DNA from 2 places in the Acetoanaerobium sticklandii genome. Region 1 is predicted to be linked to the other one. Evidence: riboswitches for the same ligand, from Rfam matches in the RefSeq annotation. Region 1 holds a riboswitch; the other holds the start of a gene.
What was found. Region 1 has a riboswitch for FMN ahead of ribD (bifunctional diaminohydroxyphosphoribosylaminopyrimidine deaminase/5-amino-6-(5-phosphoribosylamino)uracil reductase RibD). Riboswitches for the same ligand answer to the same signal wherever they lie in the genome.

Region 2: it holds a riboswitch for FMN, as region 1 does, so the genes downstream of both, CLOST_RS11570 (ECF transporter S component) here and ribD (bifunctional diaminohydroxyphosphoribosylaminopyrimidine deaminase/5-amino-6-(5-phosphoribosylamino)uracil reductase RibD) in region 1, are expected to answer to the same signal.

What each region holds. Positions count from the first base shown of each region.
Region 1 is NC_014614.1:476,684-484,268, forward strand. It holds gene CLOST_RS02165 (methyl-accepting chemotaxis protein) at 1-1,560, shown strand, start outside; gene CLOST_RS13410 (methyl-accepting chemotaxis protein) at 1,895-4,126, shown strand; gene CLOST_RS02175 (CsbD family protein) at 4,194-4,391, opposite strand; gene rfbA (glucose-1-phosphate thymidylyltransferase RfbA) at 4,563-5,426, shown strand; FMN riboswitch at 5,478-5,596, shown strand; gene ribD (bifunctional diaminohydroxyphosphoribosylaminopyrimidine deaminase/5-amino-6-(5-phosphoribosylamino)uracil reductase RibD) at 5,805-6,953, shown strand; gene ribE (riboflavin synthase) at 7,033-7,585, shown strand, end outside.
Region 2 is NC_014614.1:2,425,247-2,432,831, forward strand. It holds gene abc-f (ribosomal protection-like ABC-F family protein) at 1-918, shown strand, start outside; gene tsaD (tRNA (adenosine(37)-N6)-threonylcarbamoyltransferase complex transferase subunit TsaD) at 923-1,942, opposite strand; gene rimI (ribosomal protein S18-alanine N-acetyltransferase) at 1,943-2,404, opposite strand; gene tsaB (tRNA (adenosine(37)-N6)-threonylcarbamoyltransferase complex dimerization subunit type 1 TsaB) at 2,397-3,089, opposite strand; gene tsaE (tRNA (adenosine(37)-N6)-threonylcarbamoyltransferase complex ATPase subunit type 1 TsaE) at 3,086-3,538, opposite strand; gene CLOST_RS11570 (ECF transporter S component) at 3,859-4,464, opposite strand; FMN riboswitch at 4,629-4,746, opposite strand; gene CLOST_RS11575 (Tex family protein) at 4,820-6,973, opposite strand; gene CLOST_RS11580 (flagellar export chaperone FliS) at 7,019-7,507, opposite strand; gene CLOST_RS11585 (flagellin N-terminal helical domain-containing protein) at 7,561-7,585, opposite strand, start outside.

The DNA.
Region 1 (7,585 bases):
GATGACTATTATAAATATGGATATGTAATTAATCCAAATGGTGGAATGGTTCAAGTTGGTTTACTTGCAAACGACATCAATGCAATGACTGAAAAGTTCGGATACCAAAAAGCTGTAGAAGACATAGTATCAAATGAGAATATTGTTTATGCACTTTACATAGATAGTGAATATAAAGCTGTAGCACATAGCAATAAAGATAGAATAGGAATAGATTTAAAAGATGACAAAGGTGCAATAAGTGCTATAAAAAATAAAGAGGTATTTTCGTCTGAGTTCTATTATGAAGCGGAAAAAGTAGATGTTTATGATGTAGTGTATCCTGTTGAAGTAAACGGTTTTGTAATTGGAGCAGTAAATATCGGTTTCTCGGTAAAGGATGTTCAAGATGCAGTAGCTAAAAATAGAATGATGATTGCCCTTATAGGCATTGGAATTATTTTACTTCTTGGGATTATATTATTTGTAACTACAACTAGAGTACTTAATTTTATTAAGAACTTAAAAGGACAAGTTGGATATATGGCTGATGGAGATTTCAGTCATGATATAGATGAAAAGCTACTTAAGAGCAACGATGAAATTGGAGATATAGCTGAAGCTATAGGTGATATGCAAAATTCTATGAGACATATTGTATCTCAAGTAATGGATAAATCTAGTCAAGTAGCGGCATCGTCTGAAGAGCTTACGGCTACATCACAGCAGGCAGCATCGGCATCTGAAGAAGTTGCAAGAGCTATAGAAGAAATAGCAAATGGAGCTAATTCCCAAGCTAAGGATACAGAAAATACTGCTGAAAATGTAAATGTCATGGGTAACCTTATGGAGCAAGATGAGAAGTATCTAAAAGAACTGAATGAAGCAGCAAACCTAATTGAAAAAGAAAAAGAAGAAGGCTTCAAAATACTTGGCGTACTAATTAATAAGACTAATGAAAGTACAAAATCAGCAAGAGAAGTATATGAGATTATAATGAGTAACAATGAAAGCGCAGAAAAAATTGACACTGCAAGTACAATGATTCAAAGCATAGCTGACCAGACCAATCTTCTAGCGCTTAATGCAGCTATAGAAGCGGCAAGAGCTGGAGAAGCAGGAAGAGGATTCTCAGTTGTTGCTGAAGAAATCAGAAAGCTAGCAGAGCAATCTAATAATTTTACATCTGATATCAAAGAAGTAATCAATGAACTTAAGTCTAAGTCTCAAAGTGCTGTAGACACTATGAATATAGTTCAAAATACTATTATGGATCAAACATCAAGTGTAAAGGATACAGAAGGTAAATTTGAAGCTATTGCGAGTGCTATAGATTCAGTAAATACTATAATTGAAAAGTTAAACTCATCATCTGTACAGCTGATGGAAAACAAGAATTTAATTATTTCTCTTACTGAAAACTTATCTGCAATATCAGAAGAAAATGCAGCAGGTACTGAGGAAGCTTCAGCTTCAATGGAAGAGCAGTCTGCTACTATTCAAGAAATAGCAAACTCAGGAGAATCACTAGCATCTATAGCTGAAGAGCTGCAGTCTCTAGTAGCTAAGTTTAGAGTGTAGTTAAAAAACAAAATAAATAATGAATTAAAATAGGCTGACAGTAATAAGAAGGCTTACAATTTATTGGTTGAGTATCATGAACCTTGATATATTGTAGTAACTTATTATTTCAGCCTATTTTTGTATATAAATTTTTGGAAAAAATAAATAGGAATAATAATTTGTTACATATACTGATTAAATTAAAATGGTTTTTATATATATCAAAATTATCATTTGGAAAATATTTGTTTTAATAAAGTAACTTCAAGGTTAGCGTGTACTTTTTGTAGTAAAAATGGTATCCTATCTATATAAAATAGATAAATATTATTTAACAAAGGGAGATGAATAAATGGATAAGCTTAATGATAAGAAAGCTCTAGAAAACCTAGAAAGTATACATAATGCAGACAATATGAGTAATCTTGATAATAATGAGTTAGATGAAACAACAGAAATAATAAATGACATAGAAAAATTAGATGTAATTGATAATAAGCAAGAAGGAAAAAATAAAGCTAAGCTAAGGTTTAAGAAAAACTCAGGTGATAATATAAAATCCAATGAAAATAAATCTAATTCAATAAAAACAAAGCTTTTAACTATTCCGCTAGTATTGATTCTGCTAGGTGTAGGAGCTATTGCTTTTGCATCGTCTTATCTTACAAGAGATAGTTTGTTTGACCAAATGAAGGATAATGGAGTATTTACAGCTGAGCAATTTGTAAAGAGGGTCAATGACAACCAGCAATCTATCAACAATGCTAATAGACTTTTAGAAAACTCCATAAGAGGGGTCGGAAATGTAATAATTACTAGTCAGCAAATGATTAGCAACGAGTTTTTAGCCCAGCTAGCAAAGGATATGGGAATTGATGAAATTAACTTTGTGGATCAAAATGGGACTATAATTTACTCAAACCTAGAAAGTAGCATAGGCTATACCTTTCCAGAAGACCACATATCTACTCCTGTAAAGGACGGAAAATTAGCTGATTACATGGAAGAAATAAGACAAAGTGCTGTAACAAACAGCTATTATAAGTATGGATATGTTCATAACGTAAATGGAGGAATGGTGCAGGTAGGAATTCTTGCTAATGACATAAATGCTATGACTCAGAAATTTGGGTATCAGGCAATAATTGAAGATATAGCAAAATCCGATAATATAGCCTATGCCCTATATATGGACAGTATATATAAGGTGAAAGCTCACAGCAATCCAGAGCTGCTAGAGGGCTACCTAGTGGATGATATAGGAGCAAAGACAGCTATTCAAGATAAAAAGATTTATACTGCTACAGCAAATTATGAATCTCATGAAGTATATGAAGTTGTATACCCTGTTGATGTAAACGGATATATAGCAGGGGCAGTTAAGATAGGATATTCAATTGATTCTGTTCAAAAAGCTGTAACTAAAAATACAATGATGATTATTGGTGTTGGACTTGCTATCTTCCTATTGCTTGGAGCAGCACTATACTTTACTATTACTAAGGTAATTGCAGTAATAAATAAGCTTAAAAAGCAGATTTCAATCATGTCAGAAGGAGACTTTACAAATGATATAGACAAAAGCCTACTTTCAAACAATGATGAGCTAGGAGAAATTGCAAAAGCCATAGACAATATGCAAGCATCCATGAAGGACATGATTTCAAAGGTTATAGATAAATCTTCGCTTGTAGCTGCTTCCTCTGAAGAACTAACTGCCACTTCTCAGCAAGCAGCAAATGCATCTGAAGAAGTTGCACGAACTATAGAAGAAATTGCAAATGGAGCTAGCGAGCAGGCGAAAGACACTGAAAATACTGTTCAAAGTGTTAATGATATGGGCAATCTTATGGAAAAAGATTCTCAGAATCTAAAGGACTTAAATCAAGCAGCTGTTCTTATAGATAAAGAAAAAGAAGAAGGCTTTAATATATTAAAAACACTAATAGAAAAGACTGATCAAAGCACTAAGTCTACTAAAGAGGTTTATGAAATTATAATGAGCAACAATGAAAGTGCAGAAAAAATTGACACTGCAAGTACAATGATTCAAAGCATAGCTGACCAGACCAATCTTCTAGCCTTAAATGCAGCTATAGAAGCGGCAAGAGCGGGAGAAGCAGGAAGAGGGTTCTCTGTTGTTGCTGAGGAAATCAGAAAGCTCGCAGAACAATCTAACAACTTTACATCAGATATCAAAGAGGTTATTAATGAGCTAAAAGCAAAATCTCAAAGTGCAGTTGACACTATGAAGGTGGTTCAAACTACAATTATGGATCAAACCTCAAGTGTAAAAGACACTGAAGGAAAATTTGAAGCCATAGCAAGAGCAATAGATTCAGTAAATGACATAATAGAAAAATTAAATGAATCCTCAAAGCTAATGATACAAAATAAAGATATAATTATATCTCTATCTGAGAACCTATCTGCTATATCAGAAGAAAATGCGGCAGGAACTCAGCAGGCATCAGCTTCTATGCAGGAGCAAGCAGCAACAATTGAGGAAATCGCAAACTCTGGAGAAAGTCTAGCAGAGATTGCAGAAGAGCTTCAAGCGTTAGTAGCACAGTTTAAAATCTAATCAAAAAAAGTCTAGATGCAAATTCGCATCTAGACTTTTTTGATTTCTTTAATGGGTGGAGTTGGTATTAGTATTTTTTCAAAAACTCATTAACTTTTTTCTCTGCTTCCTCTTTAGCGATTCCATATTTTTCTTGAACCACTCCGATGAATTTATCTCTTTGACCTTCAAGCATTTTAAGCTCGTCGTCAGTTAATTTACCAAACTCTGTTTTAGCATCTCCAAGTATCTGATTGAATTTACCTTTTAGCATATCAAAATTCATAGTAATGCCTCCTTTATTTTTCAAAATATATTATCTCTATTTTATATCTACCCTACATAAGTTTTTTTACACAAAAAAATAAAATTTCGGTATAATCAAGTAGATAATAATAAAGCGTATACTTGTAAATGTGATAATATATTAATATAAAACTTGGAAAGGGGTTACATCATGAAAGGAATAATATTAGCAGGAGGATCTGGCACTAGGCTTTATCCTATAACTAAATCTGTTTCAAAACAGATGCTTCCAGTCTATGACAAACCAATGATTTACTATCCTCTTTCAGTGCTTATGCTCGCAGGAATTAAAGAGGTGCTTATTATTTCAACGCCACGAGACATTTCTGATTTTGAAGAGCTTCTGGGAGATGGTTCTGATATAGGGATGGATTTCTCCTATGCTGTACAAAATCAACCAAAGGGGCTAGCAGAAGCTTTTATTATAGGGGAAGAATTTATAGAAGATGATTCTGTGTGCTTGATTTTAGGGGATAATATTTTTTATGGAGCAAATCTTGTAAATGTCTTACATAATGCCTCTAATTTAGATTCGGGAGCAGTTATATTCGGCTGCTATGTAAAAGATCCTAGAGCATATGGAGTAGTAGAAGTTGACAGTGATATGAATGCTATCTCAATTGAAGAAAAACCAGAGCATCCAAAATCTTCATACGCAGTTCCTGGCATATACTTTTTTGATAATAAAGTCAGCCAGATAGCTAAAAATGTCAAGCCTTCAAAACGGGGTGAGCTAGAAATAACTTCAGTTATAGAGCATTATCTTAATAATAAAGACCTAAAGGTTGAGATTATGGGTAGAGGACTTGCTTGGCTAGATACGGGGACTCATGAATCTCTATTAGAGGCTTCTAATTTTGTTGAGGCAATCCAAAAAAGACAAGGGCTATATATAGCATGCATAGAAGAAATAGCCTACAAAAAAGGCTATATTTCAGATGAACAGTTAAATAAACTTGCAAGACCGATGAAAAAAACTGATTATGGACAGTACTTGATGGACTTAATAAAGTAAGTTGACTTTTTATTTTGTATGTGATATTTTTATGATGATAATACAACTTAATATATTCTTCAGGGCAGGGTGAAATTCCCGACCGGCGGTAAAAGTCCGCGAACTGCGAAAGTGGTTGACTTGGTGAAATTCCAAGACCGACAGTAAAGTCTGGATGGGAGAAGATGATTTTATATGTAGATTTTTTGGTCTATTATGCTCTGGATGTTTTTTGATATCCAGAGCTTTTTTATGAAGATTAATATATATAAACATGATTTATAAGAAAATGTAATTTGATATTAGCTAGATTCCTATTGCGAATAGAATGAGTATTGAATAATAAGAAAAGATATATTCTTAAGTATTTAAAAATAATTATAAATATTATATTAATAAATGATTAGTAAAAATGAAAGGACTGATGTAGATATGGGAGTTATTGATATGCTCGAATCGGATGAAAAATTTATGAAACTAGCTCTTTCACTTGCTGAAAAAGGAAGAGGATATGTAAATCCAAACCCCTTGGTCGGAGCAGTGATAGTAAAAGATGGCAAGGTAATAGGTGAAGGTTATCACACTGCTTTTGGAAAATCCCATGCAGAGATTGAAGCAATAAATTCTGCTACTGAGGATATAAAGAGTGCAACTATGTATGTTACCTTAGAGCCTTGCTGTCATCAAGGCAAGACTCCACCGTGCACGGAGGCAATAATTAAGAATCAGCTAGCTAGAGTTGTTGTTGCGACTACTGACCCCAATCCTCTTGTATCTGGAAGCGGAATAGAAAAATTAAAGCAGAGCAATATAGAAATAACTGTAGGCGTGTTAGAAGAGATGGCAAAGATTCAAAATGAAGTCTTCATCCACTATATGACTACGAATCTTCCTTTTACGATACTAAAGTACGCCATGAGCCTAGATGGAAAAATAGCTTGTCACACAGGAGACAGCAAATGGATTACTAGCGAGAAATCAAGAACCGATGTGCATAGATTAAGGAGCAGTGTAAGTGCAGTTGTTACAGGGATAGGAACCATACTCTCTGATGATGCTTCGCTTAATGTAAGACTTATTGACTCAAAAGGAAGAGAGCCTCATAGAATAGTTGTGGATTCGGCAGCTAGAATCAGTCTTGATGCTAAAATAATAAATCTCGATTCAAAATCAGATACCTATATAGCAGTTACTGAGGCAGCTAGCGATGGAAAACTCAGAAAGCTCGAGGATTACGGAGCCAAAATAATCATGACAAAATCAAAGGATGGCAAGGTGGATTTAGAGGAGCTCTGGAAAGAGCTTGGATTTTTAGGAATGGACAGTATTTTGATTGAAGCAGGAGAACAGCTTAGCGCAGCATTACTTGAAGCTAAGTTAGTAAATAAGATTAGAGCATATATAGCTCCTAAAATTATCGGAGGAACAAATGCAAAATCTCCTATAGGAGGATATGGAGCAAGCAGTATGAGCGAGGTCATAAATCTTAAATCTATGAATTTCACTCATATTGAAAATGATTTTGTAGTCGAAGGTTATATAAAATAAATGCTTTAGACTGTTTGTGATTTAATATTTAGTTCAAAGCTATTAACTGAATTGCTTAGAATATGGAAAGGAGCTTAAGATGTTCACAGGACTAATAGAAGAGACAGGGAGTATTTTAAATATAAGACCAGGTAGCAAATCAACCTCAGTTTCAATCAAGGCAAGCAAAGTCCTAGAGGATGCGAACATAGGTGATAGTATAGCTGTAAATGGAATCTGTCTTACAGTCACATCAAAGTCAGCTGACAACTTTACGGCAGATGTCATGCCCGAAACTATAAAAAGAACGAATCTTCACAGACTTACAAAAGGCTCAAAGGTGAATTTGGAAAGAGCACTAAAGCTAGGAGATAGACTAGGCGGGCATATGGTTTCTGGACATATAGACAGTACTGGTGAAATCATAAAAATTACTCCAGATGAAAATGCAGTTTTAATTGAAATAGGGCTAAGTGAAAATCTACTGCCTTACATCATAGAAAAAGGCTCAGTTTCTATAGACGGTATATCACTTACTGTTGCTAGCGTTACGAAGAGAAGCTTTATAGTTTCTGTGATACCACATACAAAGAAAATGACTACTCTAGAAAAAGCAATGCCAGGTCAAATGGTGAATATAGAATGCGATATGA
Region 2 (7,585 bases), 770 kb from region 1:
AAGTCATACGGAGAAAGATGTCTATTTCAAAACGTGGATTTGGATATATACAGAGGAGAAAAAATTGCACTCATCGGAGCCAATGGAGCTGGAAAATCAACTTTATTTAATATACTTCTTGGAGTAGACAAAAGCTTTGATGGAGATATAGATTTTGGAACCAATGTGTATCCAGTTTATTTTGACCAGGAAAGAGATGATTTACAGCCTGATAAAACTGTGCTTGAAGAAGTGTGGTCTACCTATCCTAACTTTACAGAAACAAAAGTAAGAAATATGCTAGGAGCTTTCCTGTTTACAGGAGACGAGGTATACAAGCTAATAGGAACCTTGAGCGGAGGCGAAAAAGCTAGGATTTCGCTGCTTAAGCTCATGCTTTCAGATTCAAACTTTTTATTTCTAGACGAGCCTACAAACCATCTTGATATAGAATCTAAAGAAGTTCTTGAGGATGCTATCACTAACTATGAAGGAACTGTGTTTGTAATCTCCCACGATAGATATTTTTTAAATAAGGTACCTGATCAAATCCTAGTATTAGAAGACCAGAGCGTAAAAAGCTATCTAGGCAACTACGATTACTATATCGAAAAACGTGCAGCTGAAAAAGCTGCTCTAGAATTTGCTAATCAAAGCGAGGATACTACTACCAAAACTCAGCTTAAAATCCAGCGCAAGAAGGATAAGGAAAAAGAAAAAGAAGAGAAAAAACTAAAAAAACAAATCACAGAAACTGAAGAAGCTATTCATAATACTGAGCTAGAAATCGAAAATCTAAATGAACTGCTTTGCCTTGAGGAAATATATTCAAATCCAGAAAAAGTCAAAGAAGTGACAGAGCAAAAATCAGACAAAGAAAAAATCCTGCATGAGCTTATGAGCACTTGGGAAATGCTACTCGAAGCCCAGCAGGATTAAATATCTATTTGTCGCCTAGCCTAAGTCCTGGCTTTGCGTTTAAATCTAGAGAAGAAGTATAACCATTAACATATTCATAATATCCTGCACTGCCTATCATAGCAGCATTGTCAGTGCAAAGCATAAGAGGTGGATAATAAAAATCTATCTCTTCTTTTTTGCACATAGTTTCTAACCTCTCTCTTAGAGCGCTGTTTGCAGACACTCCTCCAGCTATGGCAGCTTGCTTTAGCCCATGCTCCTTACAAGCACGAATGAGCTTTGCTGATAGCACTTCTATTACAGCTTCTTGAAAGGATGCCGCAACATCAGCTTCATTTATAGGCTCAGCTTTCATTTTCATACCATTTAGATAATTTAGCACTGCTGACTTTAATCCAGAAAAACTAAAATCATAGGAGCCTTCCTCTAGGTAGGTACGTGGAAAGCTAATAGCATGAGGATTTCCTTCTTTTGCAAGCTTGTCTATTAATGGTCCTCCAGGGTAGCCTAGCCCTATTGCCCTTGCTACCTTATCATAGGCCTCTCCAGCCGCATCATCTCTTGTCCTTCCAAGTATTTCATATTTGCCATAATCAGCGACCTTTACAAGATGAGTATGTCCCCCAGATACCACAAGGCAAATAAATGGTGGCTCTAGCTTTTCATGAGCGATGTAATTGGCCGCTATATGCCCCTCTATATGATGGACTCCTACCAGTGGGATGTCTAAGGCATAGGCTAGAGCCTTTGCACTTGCTAGACCCACTAAAAGTGCTCCCACAAGCCCTGGTCCATAGGTTACACTTATGATATCCAAATCTCTAAAGCTAACCCCTGCAGTATCAAGAGCTTCCTTTATCACTGGATTTATATCTTGAACATGGTTACGAGAAGCAACCTCAGGTACTACGCCCCCAAATTTTTTGTGTATATCAATTTGACTCATTATAATATTTGATTTTACTTCTCTGCCATTTTTAAGCACAGCAGCTGAGGTTTCATCACAGCTAGTCTCTATAGCAAGACTCAGTATATCCTTCATTTAACCTAACTCCTTCATAGACTTCCACATGATAATCGCATCTTCCTTGTTATCTTGATAGTATTCCTTACGAATACCTGCTATCTTAAATCCGTATTTGGCATATAAATTCTTGGCAGTTTCATTAGATGCTCTGACTTCCAATGTCATCTCAGCTATATCTATTTCCCTAGCCTTTTCAATCAAAGCCTCTACTATCATATTTCCAAGTTTTTTTCCTCTATACTCAGGATGAACAGCAATATTCGTGATATGGGCTTCATCTAGCACCTTCCAAAGTCCCCCAAAGGCAACTACCTTTGAAATTTCCTCGTCTACTATTACTTTGTAATATGCCAGATTATTTTTTAGCTCATCTACAAAAGCCTTTTTGCTCCAAGTATCTGTAAACGATAAAGTTTCGACTTCATAAACTCCATCTACATTATCCTTATTCATATCGTAAATCTTAAAATCACCCATTGTTTACCTCTTTGCTCATACGCTCTTCAAATTGAATCTCTGCTTGAGATTTTCTTAGGTAGACAGGAACTGCAAAACCAGTCTTTCCAAGTAAATAGTCCCTCTGTGCTAGCTCACATACGCTAGATGCTCTTACATACCTTACTGCTCTTTTTGCTTTTTTTACATTGAGTGGTAGCTCTTCATTTATAAAAACAGCATCTCCTAGTAGTAGCACTTTATCATAGGATTCCAGCTTTTTAATTAGATCTTCCTTTTCAAGTACATCTTCAGCTTCTAAAGCCTTAAGCTCTGAATTTTCAAATCTATATGCATTAAAATAGAACCTATCTCTTTGAGCATCGAAAGTCGATACTATTGTGTAAGCTGTCTCTCCTGCTGTATATGCCATAGACTCTAGACTAGATATCCCAACTACTGGAATATCTAGAGCCATAGCCATAGCATTTGCCGCGGCTACACCTATTCTAATTCCTGTAAATGAGCCAGGCCCCACGCTTACCCCTATAAGGTCTATGTCTGACATCTTAAGCTCTAAATGAGAAAGCAAGCTGTCTAAAAGCGGCATCATCTGCTCAGAATGAGTCAGCTTGTGATTTAAAGTAAACTCACCCTTTAATAAATCATCGTCCATCACCGCAACAGATAAGGACGATGATGAAGTATCTATTCCTAATATCTTCACTCCTCAATCAGCTCCTTTACTAAATCCTCATACCTTGCTCCATGAGGTGTAAGTCTCATGTTTCTGCCCTCTTTTTCCGTATATAGAAGCTCTATATCTAGCCTTTCCTTTGGAAGAATGCTCTCAATTAAATTTGCCCATTCTATGATGCAGACTCCTCCTCTAGCTAGATATTCATCAAAGCCTATGTAATACATTTCCTCTTCATCAGCTATTCTGTACACATCAAAATGAAATAGTGGAAGCTTTCCTTCATATTCCTGAACTATAGTAAAGGTAGGACTGGTTATATAGTCTTCTATCCCCATTCCTCTCGCTATAGATTGAGTCATCATAGTCTTTCCAGCGCCCAAATCTCCAGTTAAAGCTAAAACATCATTGGGCTTTAGAAGCTTTCCTATCTTTTCACCTATATATTTAGTCATTTGCTCATCTATTAAATAAATCATATCTTCTCCTAGTTTTCAAAAATCAAACATATTAAACCTTAACCTTAGTATTATAACAAAAATAGGCAAAAAATAACATCCACTCTCTTTATAATTAATTTTAGTAAGCCAGAATATACTTAAAACCTAGTTTTTATAACCAATTTTTTACACAATAAAAGCTCTTCTTAATTTAGACTATGGAGAGTAGATAACTAGTCTTAATAAAAAGAGCTGTTGGTGCAAATATAAAGTTTAAAAATAATAACCTTGTCTATAGTTTAATCAACTACTAAATCTATTGATTCTGTGATTAATAGCTTTATTAATCCAGTAGCTGCTTATCTTTTCTTTAAAATCGGCGTAACCTTTTTATAAAGTAAGGCAGTAACAACTGATATTACTATACCTTTGAAGATATTAAACGGAATTACTCCGTAAAGCACTAGAGTTAATTTATCGTGGATTGCTGAGTTTACAACTGTTCCTAGGTTGATAATAACATCTATCGGCATGATATTTGAGTAAAAAGGAATGATTAGGAAATAGTTTGAAAGTGCTCCCACCATAGCCATAACTATAGTTCCTGCTATACTTCCGATTATTGCACCTTTTTTACTTCTCATAGCATGGTATATACTGCTTGAAACTAATACAAATGAGCCTCCAACTATAAAGTTAGATATCTCTCCTACTCCGCCTGTGCTGTTATCAAACATAAAGTGTAGAATGTTTTTAATCAGCTGAATCATTATTCCTGCTACTGGACCTAGAGCAAATCCACCAATAACTGATGGGATATCTGCAAAATCAATCTTTAAAAAAGCTGGAAATATAGGTAGTGGTAGATTCATAAACATTAGTATAAAAGACATTACTCCAAGTATAGAAATCTTTACCATGTTAGATGTACTGATAGCTTGCTTTTTTGTTACTGCTTTTTCCATTATAATTCCTCCTAAAAAATATAAGTAAGATATAATTAAGAAGATAAGTCTCTGCCTATACGCAACCACATATTGCAAATAATGTCAGAAACCCTTTTACTATTTAAAATTAAAAAAGCCTGGAAATAAAATTATCTCCAGGCTTACTAATAGCGTAATAAATAGCTTATCTTCTCCCATCCAGACTTTACTGTCGGTCTTGGAATCTCACCAAGTCAACTGCCTATGCAGCTCGCGGACTTTACCGCCGGTCGGGAATTTCACCCTGCCCTGAAGAAATATTAAGTTGTATATTTATAGTATACCTATTTGCTCTATAATTGTCAATGATAATCATTAGTCAAACTTAATCTTATTAAGCTTTTTTCATGGAAAGTGATACCTTGCCTCTTTGTCTATCTATATCAATTACTCTGACCTCAACTACATCTCCTACAGACACAACCTCCATAGGATTTTTCACATATTTGTCAGATAGCTGGGATATGTGAACTAGACCATCGTTTTTGATACCGATATCCACAAAGGCTCCAAAATCTACTACATTACGAACTGTACCTTGAAGTATCATTCCTATTTCTAAATCCTCTAGCTTTAAAATATCAGATCTAAGTATAGGCGCCATTGCTCCCTCATCTCTGATATCACGCCCAGGCTTAGAAAGCTCTTTTACTATATCTCTAAGTGTAGGAAGTCCTATTTCCAGCTCCTGCGCTATATCTCTTAGGCTTAGCTCTTCTACTTTTGAAGTAAACTCAGTTTTTTCTGGATACTGAGCATCCTCTTTAGATATGCCCATCTTTTCAAGTAAGGCATAAGCCGCCTTGTAAGATTCTGGATGCACTCCAGTTCTATCTAGAACCTCGCCAGATTCCTTTACTCTTAAAAAGCCTGCACACTGCTCGTATGCAGCAGGGCCTAATCTTGCAACCTTAAGCAATTGCTTTCTAGTAGAAAACTTTCCATTTTCATCCCTGTATTTTATGATATTTTTAGCTATCGTTTTATTTATACCAGCTACATATGAAAGAATAGCATAAGATGCTGTGTTCAAATCTACGCCTACACGGTTTACACTGTCCTCTACTATTCCAGTAAGCACTTCTGAAAGTCTCTTTTGATTTACATCGTGCTGATACTGGCCTACGCCTATATGCTCTGGGTCTATTTTTACTAGCTCTGATAGAGGGTCTTGCAATCTTCTTGCTATAGATACAGCTCCACGAATTGATACGTTAAGCTCTGGAAGCTCTTCCTCTCCTAGTGCAGATGCTGAGTAAACTGATGCTCCAGCTTCACTTACTATTATAAAGCTTACTTTTCTTGAGCTTTCTTTTACTATATCAGCAACTATAGCTTCAGATTCCCTAGATGCTGTTCCATTACCTATCGCAATTATATCTATATTGTGTTTATCAATTAACTTAAGTATTTCTTTCTTAGTTTCCGCTACTTTATTTTGTGGCACTGTAGGATACACTGTTGTGGTATCTAGAACCTTCCCTGTCTCATCAACTACAGCTATCTTACAGCCAGTACGGTAAGCCGGATCCCAGCCAAGTACAGTTTTTCCATAAAGTGGAGACTGCATAAGAAGGTTTCTAAGATTCTCGCCAAAAACAGCAATAGCTCTCTCTTCTGCCATCTCTGTTATGCTAGTTCTTAGCTCTCTTTCTAGAGAGGGAAGCATCAATCTATTTAAGCTATCCTTTATAGTATCTGCCATGACAGCTTTATGGATATCAGATTTTATGTAAGCTCTTTCTGATACCTCAGTTATCTTTTCTAGAGGATAGTTTAACTTAACTTTTAAGATATCTTCTTTTTCACCACGGTTCACTGCAAGTACTCTGTGGGCTGGCATCTTACTGCATAGCTCAGAGTATTCATGATACATTTTGTATACTAGGAAGTCTTCTTTTTCTTCACTTCCTTTTTTAGCAGATGCTTCAAGTACCGCTTCCTTAAATACTATAGCTCTAAGCTTCTTTTTTAGCTCAAAATCGTCAGCAATAGTCTCAGCAACTATATCCATAGCTCCTGCTATTGCATCATCTATACTAGCTACACCTTTTTCTTCATCTAGGAAACTTTCTGCTTCTTTATATACATCCTTTTGTCCTAGAATCAAAATTTCACTAAGAGGCTCAAGACCTTTTTCCCTAGCAACAGTGGCTCTAGTTCTCTTTTTCTGCTTAAATGGTGCATAAATATCTTCGACTTCTTGAAGAGTAGTTGCTAACTCTAGAGATTTTTGTAGCTCTTCAGTTAGTTTCCCTTGCTCTTCGATTAGTCTTTCTACCTGCTCTTTACGCTCGGTGAGATTCTTTAGATATTTAAGTCTCTCATCAAATTGTCTAAGAACAGTATCAGTCATTTCACCTGTTTGTTCTTTCCTATATCTGGCTATAAAAGGAATCGTCTTTCCTTCGTCTATAAGAGCAAGTGTGTTTTCTACCTGAAAAGGCTTAAGATTAAACTCTTGCTGCAATATTTTAACTATATCCATAACTGGCTCCTTTTGCGACAGATGCTAGATTTGCTCTTAAATTTTTTAGCCCTTTTCCCAATCCTTAGAATCTGAATAGACAGAAACATCGCTCTTTCCATAAGTCATACCCGTATATACAGAGGCTTTTTCAGATTTAGATTGGTTACTTTGCACTTTTTGTGATTCTAATTCCATTAGCTTTAGAGATAGCTCTCTCCAGCCATCTCTAAGAGGAATAATTATCTTTATAGCTTCATCAATCGCAGCTATATTATACCTCATAACTCCGTCTGTCATCAACTTGTTGATATAAAGATAAAGCTGCTTTGTAGTAAGAGACACCTCATCTTCCTCTATTCCAAGCGTTGCCGTAAGATGAGCTAGAATCTCTCTGTTATGGTCTACTTTTTCATTCAATATGTCTTTTTCTTTTAAATTTATAGCTTCTTTTGCATCCTGAAGATTTTCAATAAGTGCTTCATATGCCAAAGCAACCATTTGTTCGCCTGAATAGGTAGCTATTTTTACCGCCAGTTCATCTTTATATGACATTAAAACTTACCTCCAGTTTACTATCACATTTTAATATATCTTAAATTAATTCATTAAGCATTAAGAAGCTTTAACATC